2 regions of the Arthrobacter sp. LjRoot78 genome follow, and region 2 is predicted to be linked to the other one. Evidence: riboswitches for the same ligand, from Rfam matches in the RefSeq annotation. Region 2 holds a riboswitch; the other holds the start of a gene.

Region 1 (7,567 bases), 1.4 Mb from region 2:
CTTGTAAGGTACGCCTGTTTTGTCCCGAATGTAACTGGTCAGGAACCCGGCACTTCAACGTCGACGATGCCGACGAACCGGCTCCCGATGCCCTCGTATTCACTACGGACCAGACCCGGCAGGACCGGGGGCAGGTCCGACGCCGCGTGATGGACGCAGCAGACATACGTGAACGGCGGCCACCATTTCTTGGGCCGGGCGGCTTCCGAGAAACCGCAGACCGCGCAGGTCAGCTGGACCCAGACCGGCCGCTTGCCGGTCCGGTTTGCCTTGGACTGGACGAGCCAGGCCGGGGGATTGTCCAGGAGTTCGGACAGTTCGGCGTCCGACAGCCTGGCGGGGATACCGTGACGGTGTGCCATTTCCAGCGGGATGTCGAGGATTTGAGCTGCTTCACGTCGCGTAACCATCGTTTAACGATACGGGATGCGGGGCCGCTCCTCGTTCACGACGGCGGGACTCCGGCGCAGAGGCCGGGTCTCCACACGCTGTCGGCCGGCAAGCCTCAGCCAGAGATGGCAATTCCCGCGGCGGCGGCGCTGAGCCCGGCCACGAGGTTGACCGTGACGTTCAGGGCAGCTGCAACGTACCGCACCTCACTGACCAGCCGGATGGTGGCAGTGGTCCAGGAACTGAAGGTTGTCAGCCCGCCGGCCAGCCCGGTGGCGATCGCCGCATGCCATTCCCCGCCGAGCCCCAGCCTGCCGGTAACGCCCAGGGAAAGGCCGATGATCAGCGACCCGATGACATTGACCACCAGGGTAGCCCAGGGCCAGTGCCGGCGGTCGCCAGCGCGGTGCGCGAAGTACGTGTCGACGGAGAACCTGAGCAGGCCTCCTGCAACGCCGAAAATTCCTACCAGCAGCGCTGTCATGATCCACCTGTCCGGTCGCTCAGGGCCTTGCCTGCTTTCCAGCCCGCGGCGGCCGCACCGAGACCCAGAACCAGCGAGAGGCCGAGATAGATCAGCCAGGTCACGTGCTGCCCGGAACGGGCCTCCTGGTTAACGGAAAAGACCACGGCGGAGAAAGTTGTGAACGAGCCCAGCAGCCCGGGCCCAATCCCCGCCCGCAGCCAGAACGCTGTCCTGGGGCGTGCCATCCACACCGTGGTGAGCGCGGCAAGGACAAAGCTTCCGCAAACGTTGATGGCCAAGGTGGTCCACGGGATCGCGCCAGGGGGTTCGGGCAGGAGGACGCCCAGACCGTAGCGGAGTTCCGTCCCCACGAGAGCCCCGAGGGCGACTGCCGTCCAGGCACGCCAGCCGGCGCTTCTGAGGGCCTTCATTCAGGCGGCACGCATTCAGGCGTCCGCCAGCCGGCATCCGGCGTGGCGTGAATCGCTGTATACCCACAGCGCTGACGACACCTCATCGGCGAGGTCGAATTCGCGGCCGGCTCCGGCAGCGCCGATCCGGACCACCAGTGCGCCGCCGAAGGGTTTCCGGCCAAGCACTTCGATGTCGGCATCGAGATCGATCTCCTGCGCGGAAAGATAGCGCAGGAGTTCGGGGTTGTCGTCGCTGATCCGGGTGATCCGGCCTGTGTGGCCGTCGTCGAGTTCGCTCATCCGATGGGCGTGCGGCATATGGACCGTGCCGTCCGCTGCCGGGATGGGGTCACCGTGCGGGTCGCGCAGGGGATCGCCGAGCTTGCGGGCCATCCGCTCGATGAAGGTATCCGACACTGCGTGTTCCAGGAGTTCGGCTTCGTCGTGGACTTCATCCCAGCTGTAGCCGAGTTCCTGGACGAGGTAGGTCTCAATCAGGCGGTGACGCCGGACCATCGAGAGCGCGAGGCGGATTCCGTCCGCCGTGAGCGTGATGGCGCTGTACGGCTTGTGGTCAACCAGGCCCTGGTCCTTGAGTTTGCGGACCATCTCCGAGACCGAGGAGTTTGCGACGCCAAGCCGCTGGGCCAGCTGCGAGGACGTGATGGGCTTGTCCTGCCACTCCGTAAAGGAGTAGATGACCTTGACGTAGTCCTCGATGGAGGAGGAGGGCGCGCTGGTCTTCACGAGTCCAAGCCTACCGCTTTGGCTGCGGCACTCATGCTTTGAACGCCCGCCAGGTCTGGGTGAGGTAGGGAAGTCCGATGGTGTCCGCCGGGGAATGGCCCAGGTGCTCGTGGAGGTACCAGTCCAGGTTGTGGCGGACCTTTGCGCGCGTACTTTCGCCGGCCGCGAGGTAATAGCTGCGGGACTTTGCCAGTTCGACGATGTCTCCGGTGGTCACTGAGTCTTCCCAGCGTGTCAGGTGGCTCTCAAGCCCGGCAAACTCCGGCCCGATTGCGGGACGGAAGTCCGGCTTGTGCACGTCCCCTGCATGCATGATCCGGGACAAGCGGTGGACCCACGGGACGGACGTATCCAGCTGATTCCACACCAGTCCCAGCACGCCGGCAGGGCGGAGGATGCGGGACAGTTCGGTGCTTGCCAGGAGGGGATCGCACCAGTGCCAGGCCTGGGCAACAACGACGACGTCGAACGCCGCGTCCGGGAGTCCGGTTGCCTCCGCTGTGCCCTCCGTCGCTGGAACTCCCGGCAGGACGAGGCGCAGTTGGGCGAGCATGTCCGGTGAAGGATCCACCGCGGAGACTGCCAGCCCGCGTTGCACCAGCAATGCGGTGTACTTGCCCGTCCCCGCCCCAATGTCAGCGGCGTCGGACACTCCGGCGATCCCGCCGACGCTTTCGATCAGCCAGTCCGCAGAGTCGCCAGGGTAGCTTGGGCGGACCCGGTCGTAGTGTTCACCGCCGTCCTGGAAGCTTTGGCCGAGCTCGTGCCGGCGCTGGTGGTGCAGTTTGGGGCCTCCCCGTGCCACGTGCAATCTCCTTCGGGCAGGCTGGAATTCTTACCCCTCGAATTTACCGCACAGACCGTGTCCCCAGTCCTCGGGCCTCAGGCCCAACGCTCAGTCGTCGGTGCAGGGCGCCGCGCCGGCGGTGCCGGGGGTATTGGGCGCCCATTCCGGGTAGCTGCGGGTGTCGTTGGCCGGCACCCAGCGGCCCGCGTCCACAACGTAGTCCCAGCCCAGGCCCGTGCGGCGGAGTTCCTCAATGCCAGCGAGCAGGCGCTGGGCGTCCTCCAGCCGGGATCCGACGCCGAAGCTTGCGCGGAGCGAGCCCGAGGGCAGTCCCAGCCGCTTGAGCAGCGGGTGGGCGCAGAAGCGGCCGTCCCGCAGGCCCACGCCGTGTTCGGCGGAGAGGTAGGCCGCAACAAGGCCCGCGTCGTAGCCGGCGACGGAGAAGTTGACCACCCCGATCGTGTCATTGGTGTCGCTGAAGATCTGGTGCACCGTGACGCCGTCGATCCTCTGCAGCCCCTCCACGAGGAAGGACCGGATGGCGGTCTCGTGGGCGTGCCACAGCTCCTGGTCCAGAGCGCCGATGACCTGCGTGGCGCGGGCAAGGGTGGCGGCGCCGAGCACGTTGGGCGAGCCGCCCTCATGCCGTGCCGGTCCCGTGGCCCAGCTGACGGAATCCAGCCGGGCCTCGCGGACCGCTCCGCCGCCTGCCAGGTGGGGGGTCCCGGCGTCGAGCCAGTCCGGCCGGCCCACGAGGACGCCGGAGCCGAAGGGTGCATACAGCTTGTGACCCGAGAAGGCGAGGTAGTCGACGTCGTCCGCTGCGATGTCGATGCGGCGGTGCGGGGCCAGTTGCGCCGCGTCCACCACAATCCTTGCGCCGTGTTCGTGCGCCAAAGCGGCCAGTTCACGGATCGGAAGGATTTCGCCGGTGACATTGGAGGCGCCGGTGACGGCCAGCAGGCTGATGTCACCCTGCCGGAGTTCAGTGCGCAGGCTCTCCAGGGTTGCCTTCAGGGTGGACGCGGCAACCACGCTGCGGTGCGGCACGCCCTGCCAGGGGAGCAGGTTGGCGTGGTGCTCGATGTCCAGGTAGAGCACTTCACCGGTGTGGCGGCCGTCCGCCACCGGCAGGCAGCCCGCCAGCAGGTTCAGGGAGTCGGTGGTGTTCCTGGTGAAAATGACGGAATCGTCCGGCCTGCCGCCCACGAAGCCGCGGACGATATTCCGCGCGTTTTCGTACACGGACGTGCTGATCTGCGAAGCGTAGCCCGCGCCTCGGTGCACGCTGGCGTAGTACGGCAGGATTTCGTTGAGGTAGGCCGAGACGACGGACAGTGCCGGTGCCGACGCGCCGTAGTCCAGGTTCGCGTAGCGGACGTGGCCGCCCTGGATCAGCGGAGCCTGGATCTCCGCGCCGGTGACGGCCGAGAGGGGGCGCCGGGCGACGCTGAACCGTTCATCCAGACGGGCTGGGGCGGGGGCGGTTCCGGAGTTTGCGGGGAACGTGGCAGTAGTCATGGGGACCTCACTGTAAAGGGACCCCTCACTCCGGGGATCCGCGCTTGCCGGGTCCGTTCCGGACCGGCCTGGTCGTCACCCGGGGCACCCCACCGCGAATGGAGGGTTGCCGGCCAGCAAACCGGGGTTTAGCGCTGGCACTCGTGACCTGTTTCGAGATTAGGACATTGACAGCGCCGCGGGAAAGTTGCGGCAATTATTAAGCACTTTGTTACGCGAGGCAGAAGAATGGCGTTGCGGCCGAACAAAGGACGGCGGACGCACCCTTGGGAGGGGCGTCCGCCGTCGTTTATTCGGCACTGCGTTCATTCGGCGCTGCGTTGATCTGCCGCCCTCGCGCCTAGCGACCGGGGGGTGCGCTGCGCGTCAGAGGAGGTCGTCGAGGTCCGGGTTCAGGCGCTTGAGGACCTCCGAATGGAGGATCGAGTTGGTGGCGAGGGCATTCCCGCCGAAGGGGCCGTCCACTCCCTCCAGCGAAGTGAAGCGGCCTCCGGCTTCGGTGACAATGGGCACCAGGGCGGCCATGTCGTAGAGGTTCAGTTCCGGCTCGCAGGCGATGTCCACGGACCCTTCGGCCACCATGCAATAAGACCAGAAGTCGCCGTAGGCCCGGGTCCGCCAGACGTCCTCCGTGAGGCCCAGGAATTCATCCAGGTTGCCGCGTTCCTTCCAGCCGCTAAGGCTCGAGTAGGAGAGGGAGGCGTCCGAGAGCTTGGACACGTTCGAAACCTTCAGCCGGGTGGCTGCCGCAAGCGACCGTCCCATGTAGGCGCCAGCCCCTTTAGCGGCCCACCAGCGCTTTCCCAGCGCCGGTGCGCTGACCAGGCCGACCACCGGCTCGCCCTCATCCACGAGGGCGATCAGGGTGGCCCACACCGGCACGCCGCGCACGAAGTTCTTGGTGCCGTCGATCGGATCGATGATCCAGCGGCGGGAACCGTGCCCGGAGCTGCCGAATTCTTCGCCGAGGACGGCATCCCGCGGGCGGGAACGGGACAGCTGGCCGCGGATGGACTCTTCAGCTGATTTGTCAGCATCCGTGACCGGGGTCAGGTCCGGTTTGGTTTCAATCTGAAGGTCCAGCGCCTTGAAGCGGCTCATGGTCTGGGAGTCGACAGAGTCAGCCAGTACATGGGCGAGGCGCAGGTCGTCGTTGTAGCTCGAAGCGGGTTGGGTCATGGTTCCAAACTACCGTCTCTGTGGCCGGCCGGGCGGGATGTCAGGTCCCTGGCCCCTCCGCCTGCTACGAAACGATGCCGAGTTCCTTCGCTTCCTGAGCTTCCATCCGGGGATCGGTGCCGAGCAACCGCCGCAGGGACGCAAGACGCGCCGCGCCGGACGGCCCTGCGTGTCCTTCGGCCACCCAGGCGTCCACGCCGCAGTTGACGGCGGATGCATCATGCTTGCAGCCGCGTTCGCAGGCATCCGTGCCGGGTTCGAGGTCGGGGAACGAACGCAGGATCCGGTCCGGATCGACGTGGGCAAGGCCGAATGACCGGATACCCGGGGTGTCAATAATCCAGCTTCCGGCGGGCGCGTCACTGATCCGCAGGGCAAGTGCCGACGACGACGTGTGCCGTCCCCGCCCGGTGACGGCGTTGACTCCTCCGGTGGCCCGCTCAGCGCCGGTCAGGGCATTGACCATGGTGGACTTCCCCACGCCCGAATGCCCAAGCATGACGGTGACCTTGCCGTCGAGGTGTGAACGGAGCTGCGAGACGGCGTCGCTGTCGAGGCGCGCGGACAGCCCGTCGTCCGAGCGGGCATCGATGCCGGAGGCGGCGGCGTCGGCGGTCCGGCTGATGATGACCGGGAAATCAAGGTGCCGGTAGTTGGACAGGAGCTCGGTGGGATCCTTGACATCCGCCTTGGTGACCAGCAGCAGCGGCTCGATGCCGGCGTCGTATGCCGCCACCAGGGCGCGGTCGATAAATCCTGTGCGGGGTTCCGGATTGGCGGCGGCGACCACCACCACGAGCTGGTCCGCATTCGCCACGACCGCCCGCTCAATCGGATCCGTGTCGTCGGCGCTGCGCCGCAAAAGGGTGCGCCGGTCCTGGATCTTCACGAGCCGGGCAAGGGTGTCGGGCTCTCCGGAAACATCACCCACCAGGGACACGAAGTCCCCGGCCACTACCGGCGAACGACGCAGCTCGCGTGCCCGCGCGGCGACCACGATGCGCTCGTTGCCGCTGTCTTCGCCCACCACCGCCGTGTAGCGCCCGCGGTCCACCGTGATGATCCGGCCGGTCACGGCGTCGTCATGGCTGGGCCGGTCCTTGGTCCGTGGACGCGTACCTTTCTTGTTGGGACGGACCCGGATATCGGACTCGTCCCATGTACCGGTGCTACGCCCCACTGGCCTGTTCCGTCTGCCGGCCCGGCTGTGGTGCCAGCATAGCTTCCCACAGCTGCGGGAAGTCGGGCATTGTCTTGGACGTGGTGCCGATGTCTTCAACCTCGACGCCGGGAACGGCGAGGCCGAGGATGGCCCCGGCGGTGGCCATCCGGTGGTCGGCGTAGCTGTGAACTGTTCCGCCGTGGAGCTTTGCAGGCCGGATTATCAGGCCGTCGGCGGTTTCCTCAGCGTCCCCGCCCAGGCGGTTGATTTCCGTGACGAGTGCGGCAAGCCTGTCGGTCTCGTGGCCGCGGAGGTGCGCTATGCCGGTCAGCCGCGACGGGGTTGTTGCCAACGCACACAACGCTGCCACGGTCGGTGCCAGTTCGCTGGTGTCGGCGAAGTCTGCGCCCTTGATTTCCGGTCCGCCCGTAACGGTGAGTGTCCCGTCGGTCAGCGTGACCGTGGCGCCCATGGCAGCCAGGATGCTGCGCCACAGGTCACCGACCTGCGTTGTGGGCGCGGGCCAGTTGGGGATGCGGACGGTACCGCCGGTTGCCAGCGCCGCTGCGAGGAAGGGGCCCGCGTTGGACAGATCCTGTTCAATGCGGCGGTCGAAGGCCCGGATCGAGCCCGGCGCCACCACCCAGTGGTTGGGGACGGAATCGTCGACCGACACGCCGACTTCGCGCAGTACGGCCACGGTCATATTGATGTGGTCGAGGCTTGGGACCGGCTTGCCCACGTGCTCAAGGTGCAGGCCCTCGGTGAAACGCGCTCCCACAAGGAGCAGCGCCGACACAAACTGCGATGAGGCGCTTGCATCAATCACCAGGTGTCCGCCGCGCACTTCGCCAGTGCCGGCCACCGCGAAGGGAAGCGAGGACGGCCGGGTTCCGTCGGCG
Region 2 (7,567 bases):
GGGGCACGGGCTCGGAACAGCAGCGCCGTGCCATGCAGGAGGGCCTGGCGGCCAGCTCGGACGCAGCCGCCGGGCTGGCTGCCGTGGTGGCCCACGCGGTGGATGTCAGCATGCGCCCGGCTGAAGCCATCACCGCGCGCGAGAAGGCGCCGGTGCTGTTGCGCGTCCGCCAGTCCTGATCAGGTTCCTACTACCCCGGAGCGCGCCATGGAAACCGAATTCGCCACAGTCGCCGGCCATGATGTCACCACCATCACCTGTGTCTGCGGAAACACCGTCAGCGACGAGGGGCTGATCCAGGCCAACTCCGAAGGCATGCCCGTCCACCTCGGCGAGGGCACTCCCGTGCCGGAGGGACTCGCGGCCTGGCCCGGGGATGAGGACCTTTACACGCTGTGCCCTGCCTGCGGCCGGGTCTACCACGACACCGTCATTGAAGAGACCGGAACCGCACCTGTGGCCTTCACGGTGGATGTGGCGGCCGGTCCCATCGCCGAAGCGATCCGCCTGCACTGGGAGCTCGACACCTAACTCATCGACAATCAAATTCCGCGGGAATAGCCTTGAACCGTCCGAGAATTACCCGACGACGAAGACGGGAAGGTACCCGAAATGGGAACCCAGGAGAATGTTGAACTGGTCCGGCGCGGATACGAGGCATTCAGTGCAGGCGATATGGCAACCCTTGGCGAAATGTTCGCGGAGCACGCAGTCTGGCACGTTGCCGGAGACGGCGTGCTGTCCGGAAAGAAGGAGGGACGCGACGCCATCCTGGCCTATTTCGGTGAGCTCGGAACGCGTTCCGGAGGCAACCTGAAGGTGACCGTTGAGGAGATCATCGGCGGGGAAACCAACACCGTTGCGGTCCAGCACAACCGAGCAGAGACCGGCGGCCGGTCCCTGGACCAGGACGGCGCAATCGCATTCCGGGTGGCTGACGGCAAGATTACCGAGGCGCGGGAGTTCTTCCAGGACACTGCGAAAGGCGACGCATTCTGGGGCTAGCCGGAGCTACTCCGAAATCCGACCCGGTACTTCTGCACCTTCGGCGCCGCGGCTGGCGATTCAGTCCGTCTGCCCCACCTGCCAGACGTTGTTATCCCGGCACGAGTCCGGCTTGGTCACTCGTACGTGGCAAGCGGCGAGGACGGATACGGCGGCGACGACGGCGTGGAGGTGCTTTGGGACGCCGGCGCACTCGTACTGGCCGGATCTGAGGCTCCGGCCGAACCGCAGCCCGATACTGCGGTGGCCGCGGCTGCCAGCATCAGAAGCACCGCGGCTGCCCGGGCACGGGCACGGGCTTGGGCGCGGTTCCGGGACAGCCCGGCATCACCATAAGCAATGTCACCAAAGAAGGGCACGCCTTCATCATGGCACTGCAGACACGGTCGTCACAGAAGACCCGGTCAGATCTGCTTGAGTGCCTGCTCCAGGTCGCGGATGAGGTCGTCGACATCCTCGAGTCCAACCGACAACCGGACCACACCGTCGCTGAGCCCGATGGCCGCTCGGCCTTCCGGCCCCATGGCGCGGTGCGTCGTGGTGGCCGGGTGGGTGATGAGCGACTTGGCATCGCCCAGGTTGTTGGAGATGTCGATGATCCGCAGCGCATCCAGCAGCGCGAAGGCGGCCTCCTTCGCCGAACGCCCGGCGGACGGTGAGAGCTCCAGCGTGAGCACGGTGCCGCCGGCCTTCATCTGCTTGGCGGCCAGCTCGTACTGCGGGTGCGACCTCAGCAGCGGGTATTTGACCCAGCTGACGGCCGGCTGCTCCTCCAGCCATCCGGCCAGGCGAAGCGCGGAGGCGGAGGAGTGCTTGACGCGCAGGGCCATGGTCTCCAGGCCCTTGGTCAGCACCCAGGCGTTGAATGCGGACAGTGCAGGCCCGGTGTGGCGCATGAGCTGCTTGACCGGGCCGTCGATGAACTCCTTGGTGCCCAGGATGGCGCCGCCGAGCACCCGTCCCTGGCCGTCGATGTGCTTGGTGCCGGAGTACACAATCACGTCCGCGCCGAGCTCGCCGCAGCGCTGCAGCAGGGGAGTGGCAAAGACGTTGTCGACGACGACCGTCGCCCCGGCCGAGTGGGCCAGTTCGCTGACCGCGGCGATGTCCACGATCTCCTGCATCGGGTTCGACGGCGACTCGAAGAAGACCGCCGTCGTCGGCTCCGCCAACGCGGCCCGCCATTGCTCCAGGTCCGGGCCGTCCACGAACACCGTTTCCACGCCCCAGCGGGGCAGGATCTCATTCAGGATCACAAAGCAGGAGCCGAACAGCGAGCGGGCAGCCACCACGCGGTCGCCCGCGGCCAGCAGCGCACCGAGGGCAGTGAAGACGGCGGACATGCCCGACGCCGTCGCAAAGGACGCCTCCGTGCCCTCGAGCAGCCGGAGCCGCTCCTGGAACGTCGCCACCGACGGGTTGCCGTAGCGGGAGTACACGAACCGTTCGTCTTCGCCCGTGAAGGCGCGTTCGGCGGCTGCCGCGGATTCATACACGAAGCCGGAGTTGAGGAAGATCGGCTCGGCCGTCTCCTGGAAGTTGGTGCGGTCAAGGCCGCCGCGGACAGCCTGGGTGTCGGGGTTCCAGCCGGCGGCGTCGGGATTGAAAGTCACTTAGTTCTTTCCGAGGTTGGTGGGTAGTCCGCGGTTCTTCCAGCCGTTGACGGTGCGCTCGCCATAACGGTCCGGTTCGCCTTCAAAGCCTTCGAGGACGTTGTAGGCCGTGAAGCCGGCCTGCGTGGCGGCGATTGCCGCGGCGACCGAGCGGACGCCGGAACGGCAGAGGAACACCAGTTCAACGCCGGTGTCCTCCGGTGCCTGCTGCTTCAGCTGGTGAATGAAATCCGGGTTGGGGATGCCGCCGGGGAAGGTCCACTGGATGAAGAGGGGATCGTTTTCGGTGGCTTTCGTGTCCGGGATGCCGATGTGGGCCCACTCGCCTTCGGTGCGGACATCCACCAGGACTGCGCCCTGTTCCAGCTTGGCCCAGGCGTCCTGGGGGCTCAGGTCTCCGGCGTAGCTCATGCGTGGCCCTCGAAACCCTCGCCGGGGAAGTCGAGGTCAAACTCAAGTTCGTCCACGGCGGTTGCCACCGCGGCGTCCGAGCTGGCGATGGCTGCGGGCAGGACCACGGCCTGCGCCACGATCACGCTGGTGCCGTTGAACGTGGCCGCCGGGCTCCCGTGCAAAACATAACCATCGGCCAGCGCTGCGGAGATGCGCTCGCAGAAGGAGCGGTCATCGGGGCCGGTGATGAGCCGGTAGGCCAGCTTTTCCTGGGGCAGGTCCTGGGCCGGTAGTTCCTGGCCGGCGGCGGCCGGTTCGGTGGCCGGAGCCAGTGGGGCGGGTGCGTCAGACACGACGGATCTCCTTCTCTCACGCTTGCAGCTCGAATGGGTCGATATGCCGAGTATTCACCTGAGGCACCCCGCCGTGGAAGGAGGGTTGCCGACCGGCCAGTCAGGGCTTGGCACCGGTTCTCATTACTCCCCAAAAACGTAACACTTACGACGGCGGCCTGCACCGCCGTCGTCGTCATCTTCCGTAACGGGAGAGGGCTGAAAGCGGTGCTGGCCCCGTGTTTCCAGTGACCCGTGCGTGACCCCGTACTGCGGTTACAAAAGACCCTGCCGGGAGGATAATGACGGGAGATGAACCGCTGTAACGCCGGATGAAATCAGGCAGCCGTGAATGGATCGAACGGGAATACAGTCAGTCCCATGCTGCACTTCGGTTGGTTTGTGGGTCACGGCTTCGGCGTCCAGGGCTGGGGCACGCCAGGCTACGGCATCGGCTACGACTGGAAAAAGCCCGCCCTGTACCAGCATGCCGTGCGCGAATTCGAGCGGGCCGGGCTGGACCTGTTCATCATCGAAGACTCCCTCACGGTGCCGGACACCTACGGCGGCAGCGCCGAGGTGTCGCTGGCGCAGGCGTCGTTCGCGCCCAAGCACGATCCGCTGGCACTGGTGCCGTACCTGCTCTCCGCCACGGAACACCTGGGCATTGTTCCCACAGTCAGCGCCTCCTTCTACCCGCCGTTCACCGCGGCCCGGCTGCTGGCCACGCTGCAGCATTTCTCCAACGGCCAGGTGGGCTGGAACGTGGTGACCTCCGGCAGTGACCTGGCCGCGCAGAACTACGGCCTGGACCAGCAGATCGAGCACGACCTCCGCTACGAGAAAGCAGAGGAATTTGTGGACGTGGTGCGCAAGCTCTGGCGCAGCTGGGAGCCGGACGCCATTGTGGAGGACGCGGACGCCGGCGTCTTCGCGGACCACACGAAGGTCCACCCCATCAACCACGACGGCGAGTTCTTCAAGGTCCGCGGACCGCTGAACACCGCGCCGCTACCCGAGGAACCGGTGCTGGTGCAGGCCGGGGCATCCCCGCGCGGCAAAGCGTTCGCGGGTGCCAACACGGACGTCGCCATCGCCCTGGCCAGGGGTGCGGACGGCATGAAGGCCTACCGGGACTCGATCCGGGCCGAGGCGGCAGCGGCAGGGAGGAACCCCGACGACGTCAAGGTGCTGTTCGTCCTCAAACCCACCGTGGTTGGGTCCCGGGCAGAAGCGGACGAACTCCGGGAGCAGCGGCGCCGGCTCACGCAGCGCGACATCGACAGCCAGCTGAACTCCATCTCGTATCTCTCCGTCATCGACTTCAAACAGTTCGACCTCGACGCCCCGCTCCCCGAACTCACCACGAACAGCAACCAGGGCACCCTGGATCACTTCACCAAAGCCGGTCCGCCCGGCTCCACGCTGCGCCAGCTCCTGCAGGCGCGCAGCGGCGGCGCCGGGGACAGCATCATCGGCACCGCCGAGGACATTGCGGACTACCTCGAGGAGACAGGGGCCACGGTGGGCGGAGACGGGTTCCTGTTCTCCGGCTTCGTGGACCCGGCCACCGTTCACGGGGTGCTGGACCGCCTGGCGCCCGTGCTGCGGCGCCGCGGGCTGCTCCGGACAAGCTACGGCGACGGCGGCTTCCGCCGGAACCTGCTGGACTTCTAGTCCGATGGGCAACGGCAGCGGCAACTTCCTGATCGGTACGGCGCACCTGCGTGCCAGGGACATCGCCGAGGCCGCGGCTGACCCGGCCGTGAAGTTCGTCCTCAGCACGGACGCCCTGGAAATGATCGGGCGCTCGCGCGAGGTGGTGGAGCAGGCCATCGACTCCGGCCACCGCGTCTACGGACTCAATACGCTGCTGGGCTCCGGGCGGGACACCGCTGTGGAAGAGAAGTCGATCCTTGCCTACCAGGTTCAGGTGGTGCGGTACCACAACAGCGGCGTGGGGGACCTGCTGGGCGCCGACGAGGTCAGGGCCGTGATCCTGGCGCGGCTGGTGGGCTTCAGCCGCGGCGGCTCCGGAGTCCGGCCGGAAACAGCCCGCTTCTACGCTGACATGCTTAACCGGGGTGTGGTCCCCGCCGTCCCCCGCGAAGGATCCGTTGGTTCCGCCGACCTCACCCACCTGGCCGCAGTGGCCGCCGTCGCCATCGGGGAGGGCCAGGCTGTCAGCGCGGACGGGCAGCTGGTGCCCGGCGGGCAGGCGCTGGCCGACGCCGGGCTGGCTCCGCTGGAACTGGCGCCCGGCGAGGCCCTGGCCCTGGTCAGCTCCAACTCCTATTCCATCGGTGTCGGCGCGCTGGTGCTGCACCGCATACTGCGGCTCGCCGATCTTGCCGACACGGCGCTCGCGCTGTCGCTTGAGGCGACGGCAAGGCATGACGGCGGGGGCAACCTCAGCCCGTTTTCGCCAGCGGTGCAGGCTGCCAAAGCCGTGCACGGTCAGGCGGTCACGGCGGCCCACGTGCTGGGGCTCCTGGAGGGAGGCTGGCTGGAGGACCACACCCGGAAGGTTTCCGTGCAGGACGCGCTGTCCTTCCGGGCGGCGCCCCAGACCCACGGTGCTGTCCGGTGGCAGGTCACTTCTCTGGAAGACGCCCTGGAGGTGGAGCTCAACGGCCGGGGCGACAACCCGCTCACCGACGTCGGCTCCGGGCGGATGGTGTCCGGCGGGAACTTCCAGCCCATGCAGCTGGCCCTGGCATTCGAGGCGCTGCGCCTGGGACTGGCCCATCTGGGGATCAGCAGCGAACGCCGGATTGCCAAGCTTTACCCGCCGCAGCGCCTGATCCGCCAGCGGCACCTCGAGGCTGCCAGGAACGGAGCCACGCTGGAGCCCGAAGAACTGCCCGGGCTGCTCTGGTATTCGGCGGCCGGCCTGCTGTCCGAGCTCAAGGTCCTCGCGGCGCCGGCCACGCTGGGGGCGCCCACGCTCTCCGCGGACATCGAAGACCACTCCACCCTGGCGCCGCTGGCCCTCCAGTTGCTGGAGCGTTCCGTGGACGCCGCCGGGAAGTTGCTCGCGATCGAGGCTCTGACCGCCGCGTACCTGCTGGGCGGGGCGGAAGCCCGTGCGGTGCGGCCGCTCGGAAAGGGGACTGCCGCCGTCGTCGCCCGTCTGTCCGGCCTCCTGGCCCGGCATCTGCCGGCGGCAGCGCTCGTAGAACAGGCTTCCGTAGAACTGGACGGCTTCCTAGGCGCCGGCTTCCTGGGCGCCGCATTCGACGACGGCCCCGCCGGCAGCACGGAAAGGCAACGATGAGCATCATGACAGGCAGGCACGCGGTTCAGGCCGCTGATGTTGCGGCGGACGCCGCAGCTGTCCTGGCGCAGGTGGGAAACACGCCGCTGGTGCCGCTGGATGTCCTCTCCAAAGGCCTCGGCAGCACTGTGTACGTCAAGCTCGAATCGGATAACCCGGGCGGCTCCATCAAGGACCGGACGGCCCTGAGCATGGTCCGCGCGGCTGAGCGGAGCGGTGAGCTCCGGCCGGGGGCAACCATTGTGGAGAGCACCTCGGGGAACACCGGGATCGGGCTGGCGCTCATCGGCGCGCTGACGGGGCATCCTGTGGTGGTGGTCACCGGGGACACCATCTCATCCGAGAAACTCGCCGCGCTGCACCGTTACGGCGCCAGGGTGGTGGTGACGGACTGGACGGCGCCGTCGGAGTCGCCGGAGAACGCACGGGCCGTTGCGGCGCGGATCACGGCCGAGAACCCGGGCGCCTGGCGGCCTCAGCAGTTCGACAACCCGGCAAACCCGCGGGCCCACTACGAAGGGACCGCGCCGGAGATCTGGCAGCAGACGGCCGGGAAAGTGACCCATTTCGTGGCCGGAATCGGCACGGGCGGAACCATCAGCGGCAACGGCCGGTACCTGAAGGAAAAGACCGGCGGCCACGTCGAGGTGATCGCCGCGGATCCCGTTGGTTCGGTGTACAGCGGGGGCCATCCCGGGGAGATCCTGGTGGACGGCGTGGGGAACTCCTGGCCGGAAGCCGAATGGCCCAAAATTTTCGACCGCAGCGTCGTGGACCGCTTCCTCCGCGTTCCGAACAACGAGGTGTACACCACGGAGCACCGGCTGCTGAACGAAGAGGGCCTGTCCCTCGGGCCCTCTTCCGGGCTTGCCGTGGCCGCCGCCCTGAGGGTGGCGCGCGCCGCGCCGCATGGCTCGGTGGTGGTGGCAATAGCGCCCGACGCCGGC

Evidence for each region. Region 2 has a riboswitch for S-adenosylmethionine ahead of ACSQ1X_RS19970 (DUF1737 domain-containing protein). Riboswitches for the same ligand answer to the same signal wherever they lie in the genome.
Region 1: linked by a shared signal. The riboswitch ahead of ACSQ1X_RS13535 (aminotransferase class V-fold PLP-dependent enzyme) and the one ahead of ACSQ1X_RS19970 (DUF1737 domain-containing protein) in region 2 are both predicted to bind S-adenosylmethionine.

What each region holds. Positions count from the first base shown of each region.
Region 1 is NZ_CAXUTG020000001.1:2,905,301-2,912,867, reverse strand. Features, by position in the region: gene ACSQ1X_RS13560 (hypothetical protein) at 39-410, opposite strand; gene ACSQ1X_RS13555 (fluoride efflux transporter FluC) at 506-874, opposite strand; gene ACSQ1X_RS13550 (fluoride efflux transporter FluC) at 871-1,287, opposite strand; gene ACSQ1X_RS13545 (metal-dependent transcriptional regulator) at 1,303-2,016, opposite strand; gene ACSQ1X_RS13540 (class I SAM-dependent methyltransferase) at 2,048-2,821, opposite strand; gene ACSQ1X_RS13535 (aminotransferase class V-fold PLP-dependent enzyme) at 2,912-4,324, opposite strand; SAM riboswitch class IV at 4,360-4,473, opposite strand; gene hisN (histidinol-phosphatase) at 4,691-5,503, opposite strand; gene rsgA (ribosome small subunit-dependent GTPase A) at 5,568-6,683, opposite strand; gene aroA (3-phosphoshikimate 1-carboxyvinyltransferase) at 6,673-7,567, opposite strand, start outside.
Region 2 is NZ_CAXUTG020000001.1:4,287,535-4,295,101, reverse strand. Features, by position in the region: gene ACSQ1X_RS20000 (glutamate--cysteine ligase 2) at 1-179, shown strand, start outside; gene ACSQ1X_RS19995 (hypothetical protein) at 208-531, shown strand; gene ACSQ1X_RS19990 (nuclear transport factor 2 family protein) at 613-1,005, shown strand; gene ACSQ1X_RS19985 (hypothetical protein) at 1,122-1,364, opposite strand; gene ACSQ1X_RS19980 (O-succinylhomoserine sulfhydrylase) at 1,410-2,618, opposite strand; gene ACSQ1X_RS19975 (rhodanese-like domain-containing protein) at 2,619-3,029, opposite strand; gene ACSQ1X_RS19970 (DUF1737 domain-containing protein) at 3,026-3,343, opposite strand; SAM riboswitch class IV at 3,378-3,492, opposite strand; gene ACSQ1X_RS19965 (NtaA/DmoA family FMN-dependent monooxygenase) at 3,725-5,020, shown strand; gene ACSQ1X_RS19960 (aromatic amino acid ammonia-lyase) at 5,025-6,620, shown strand; gene ACSQ1X_RS19955 (PLP-dependent cysteine synthase family protein) at 6,617-7,567, shown strand, end outside.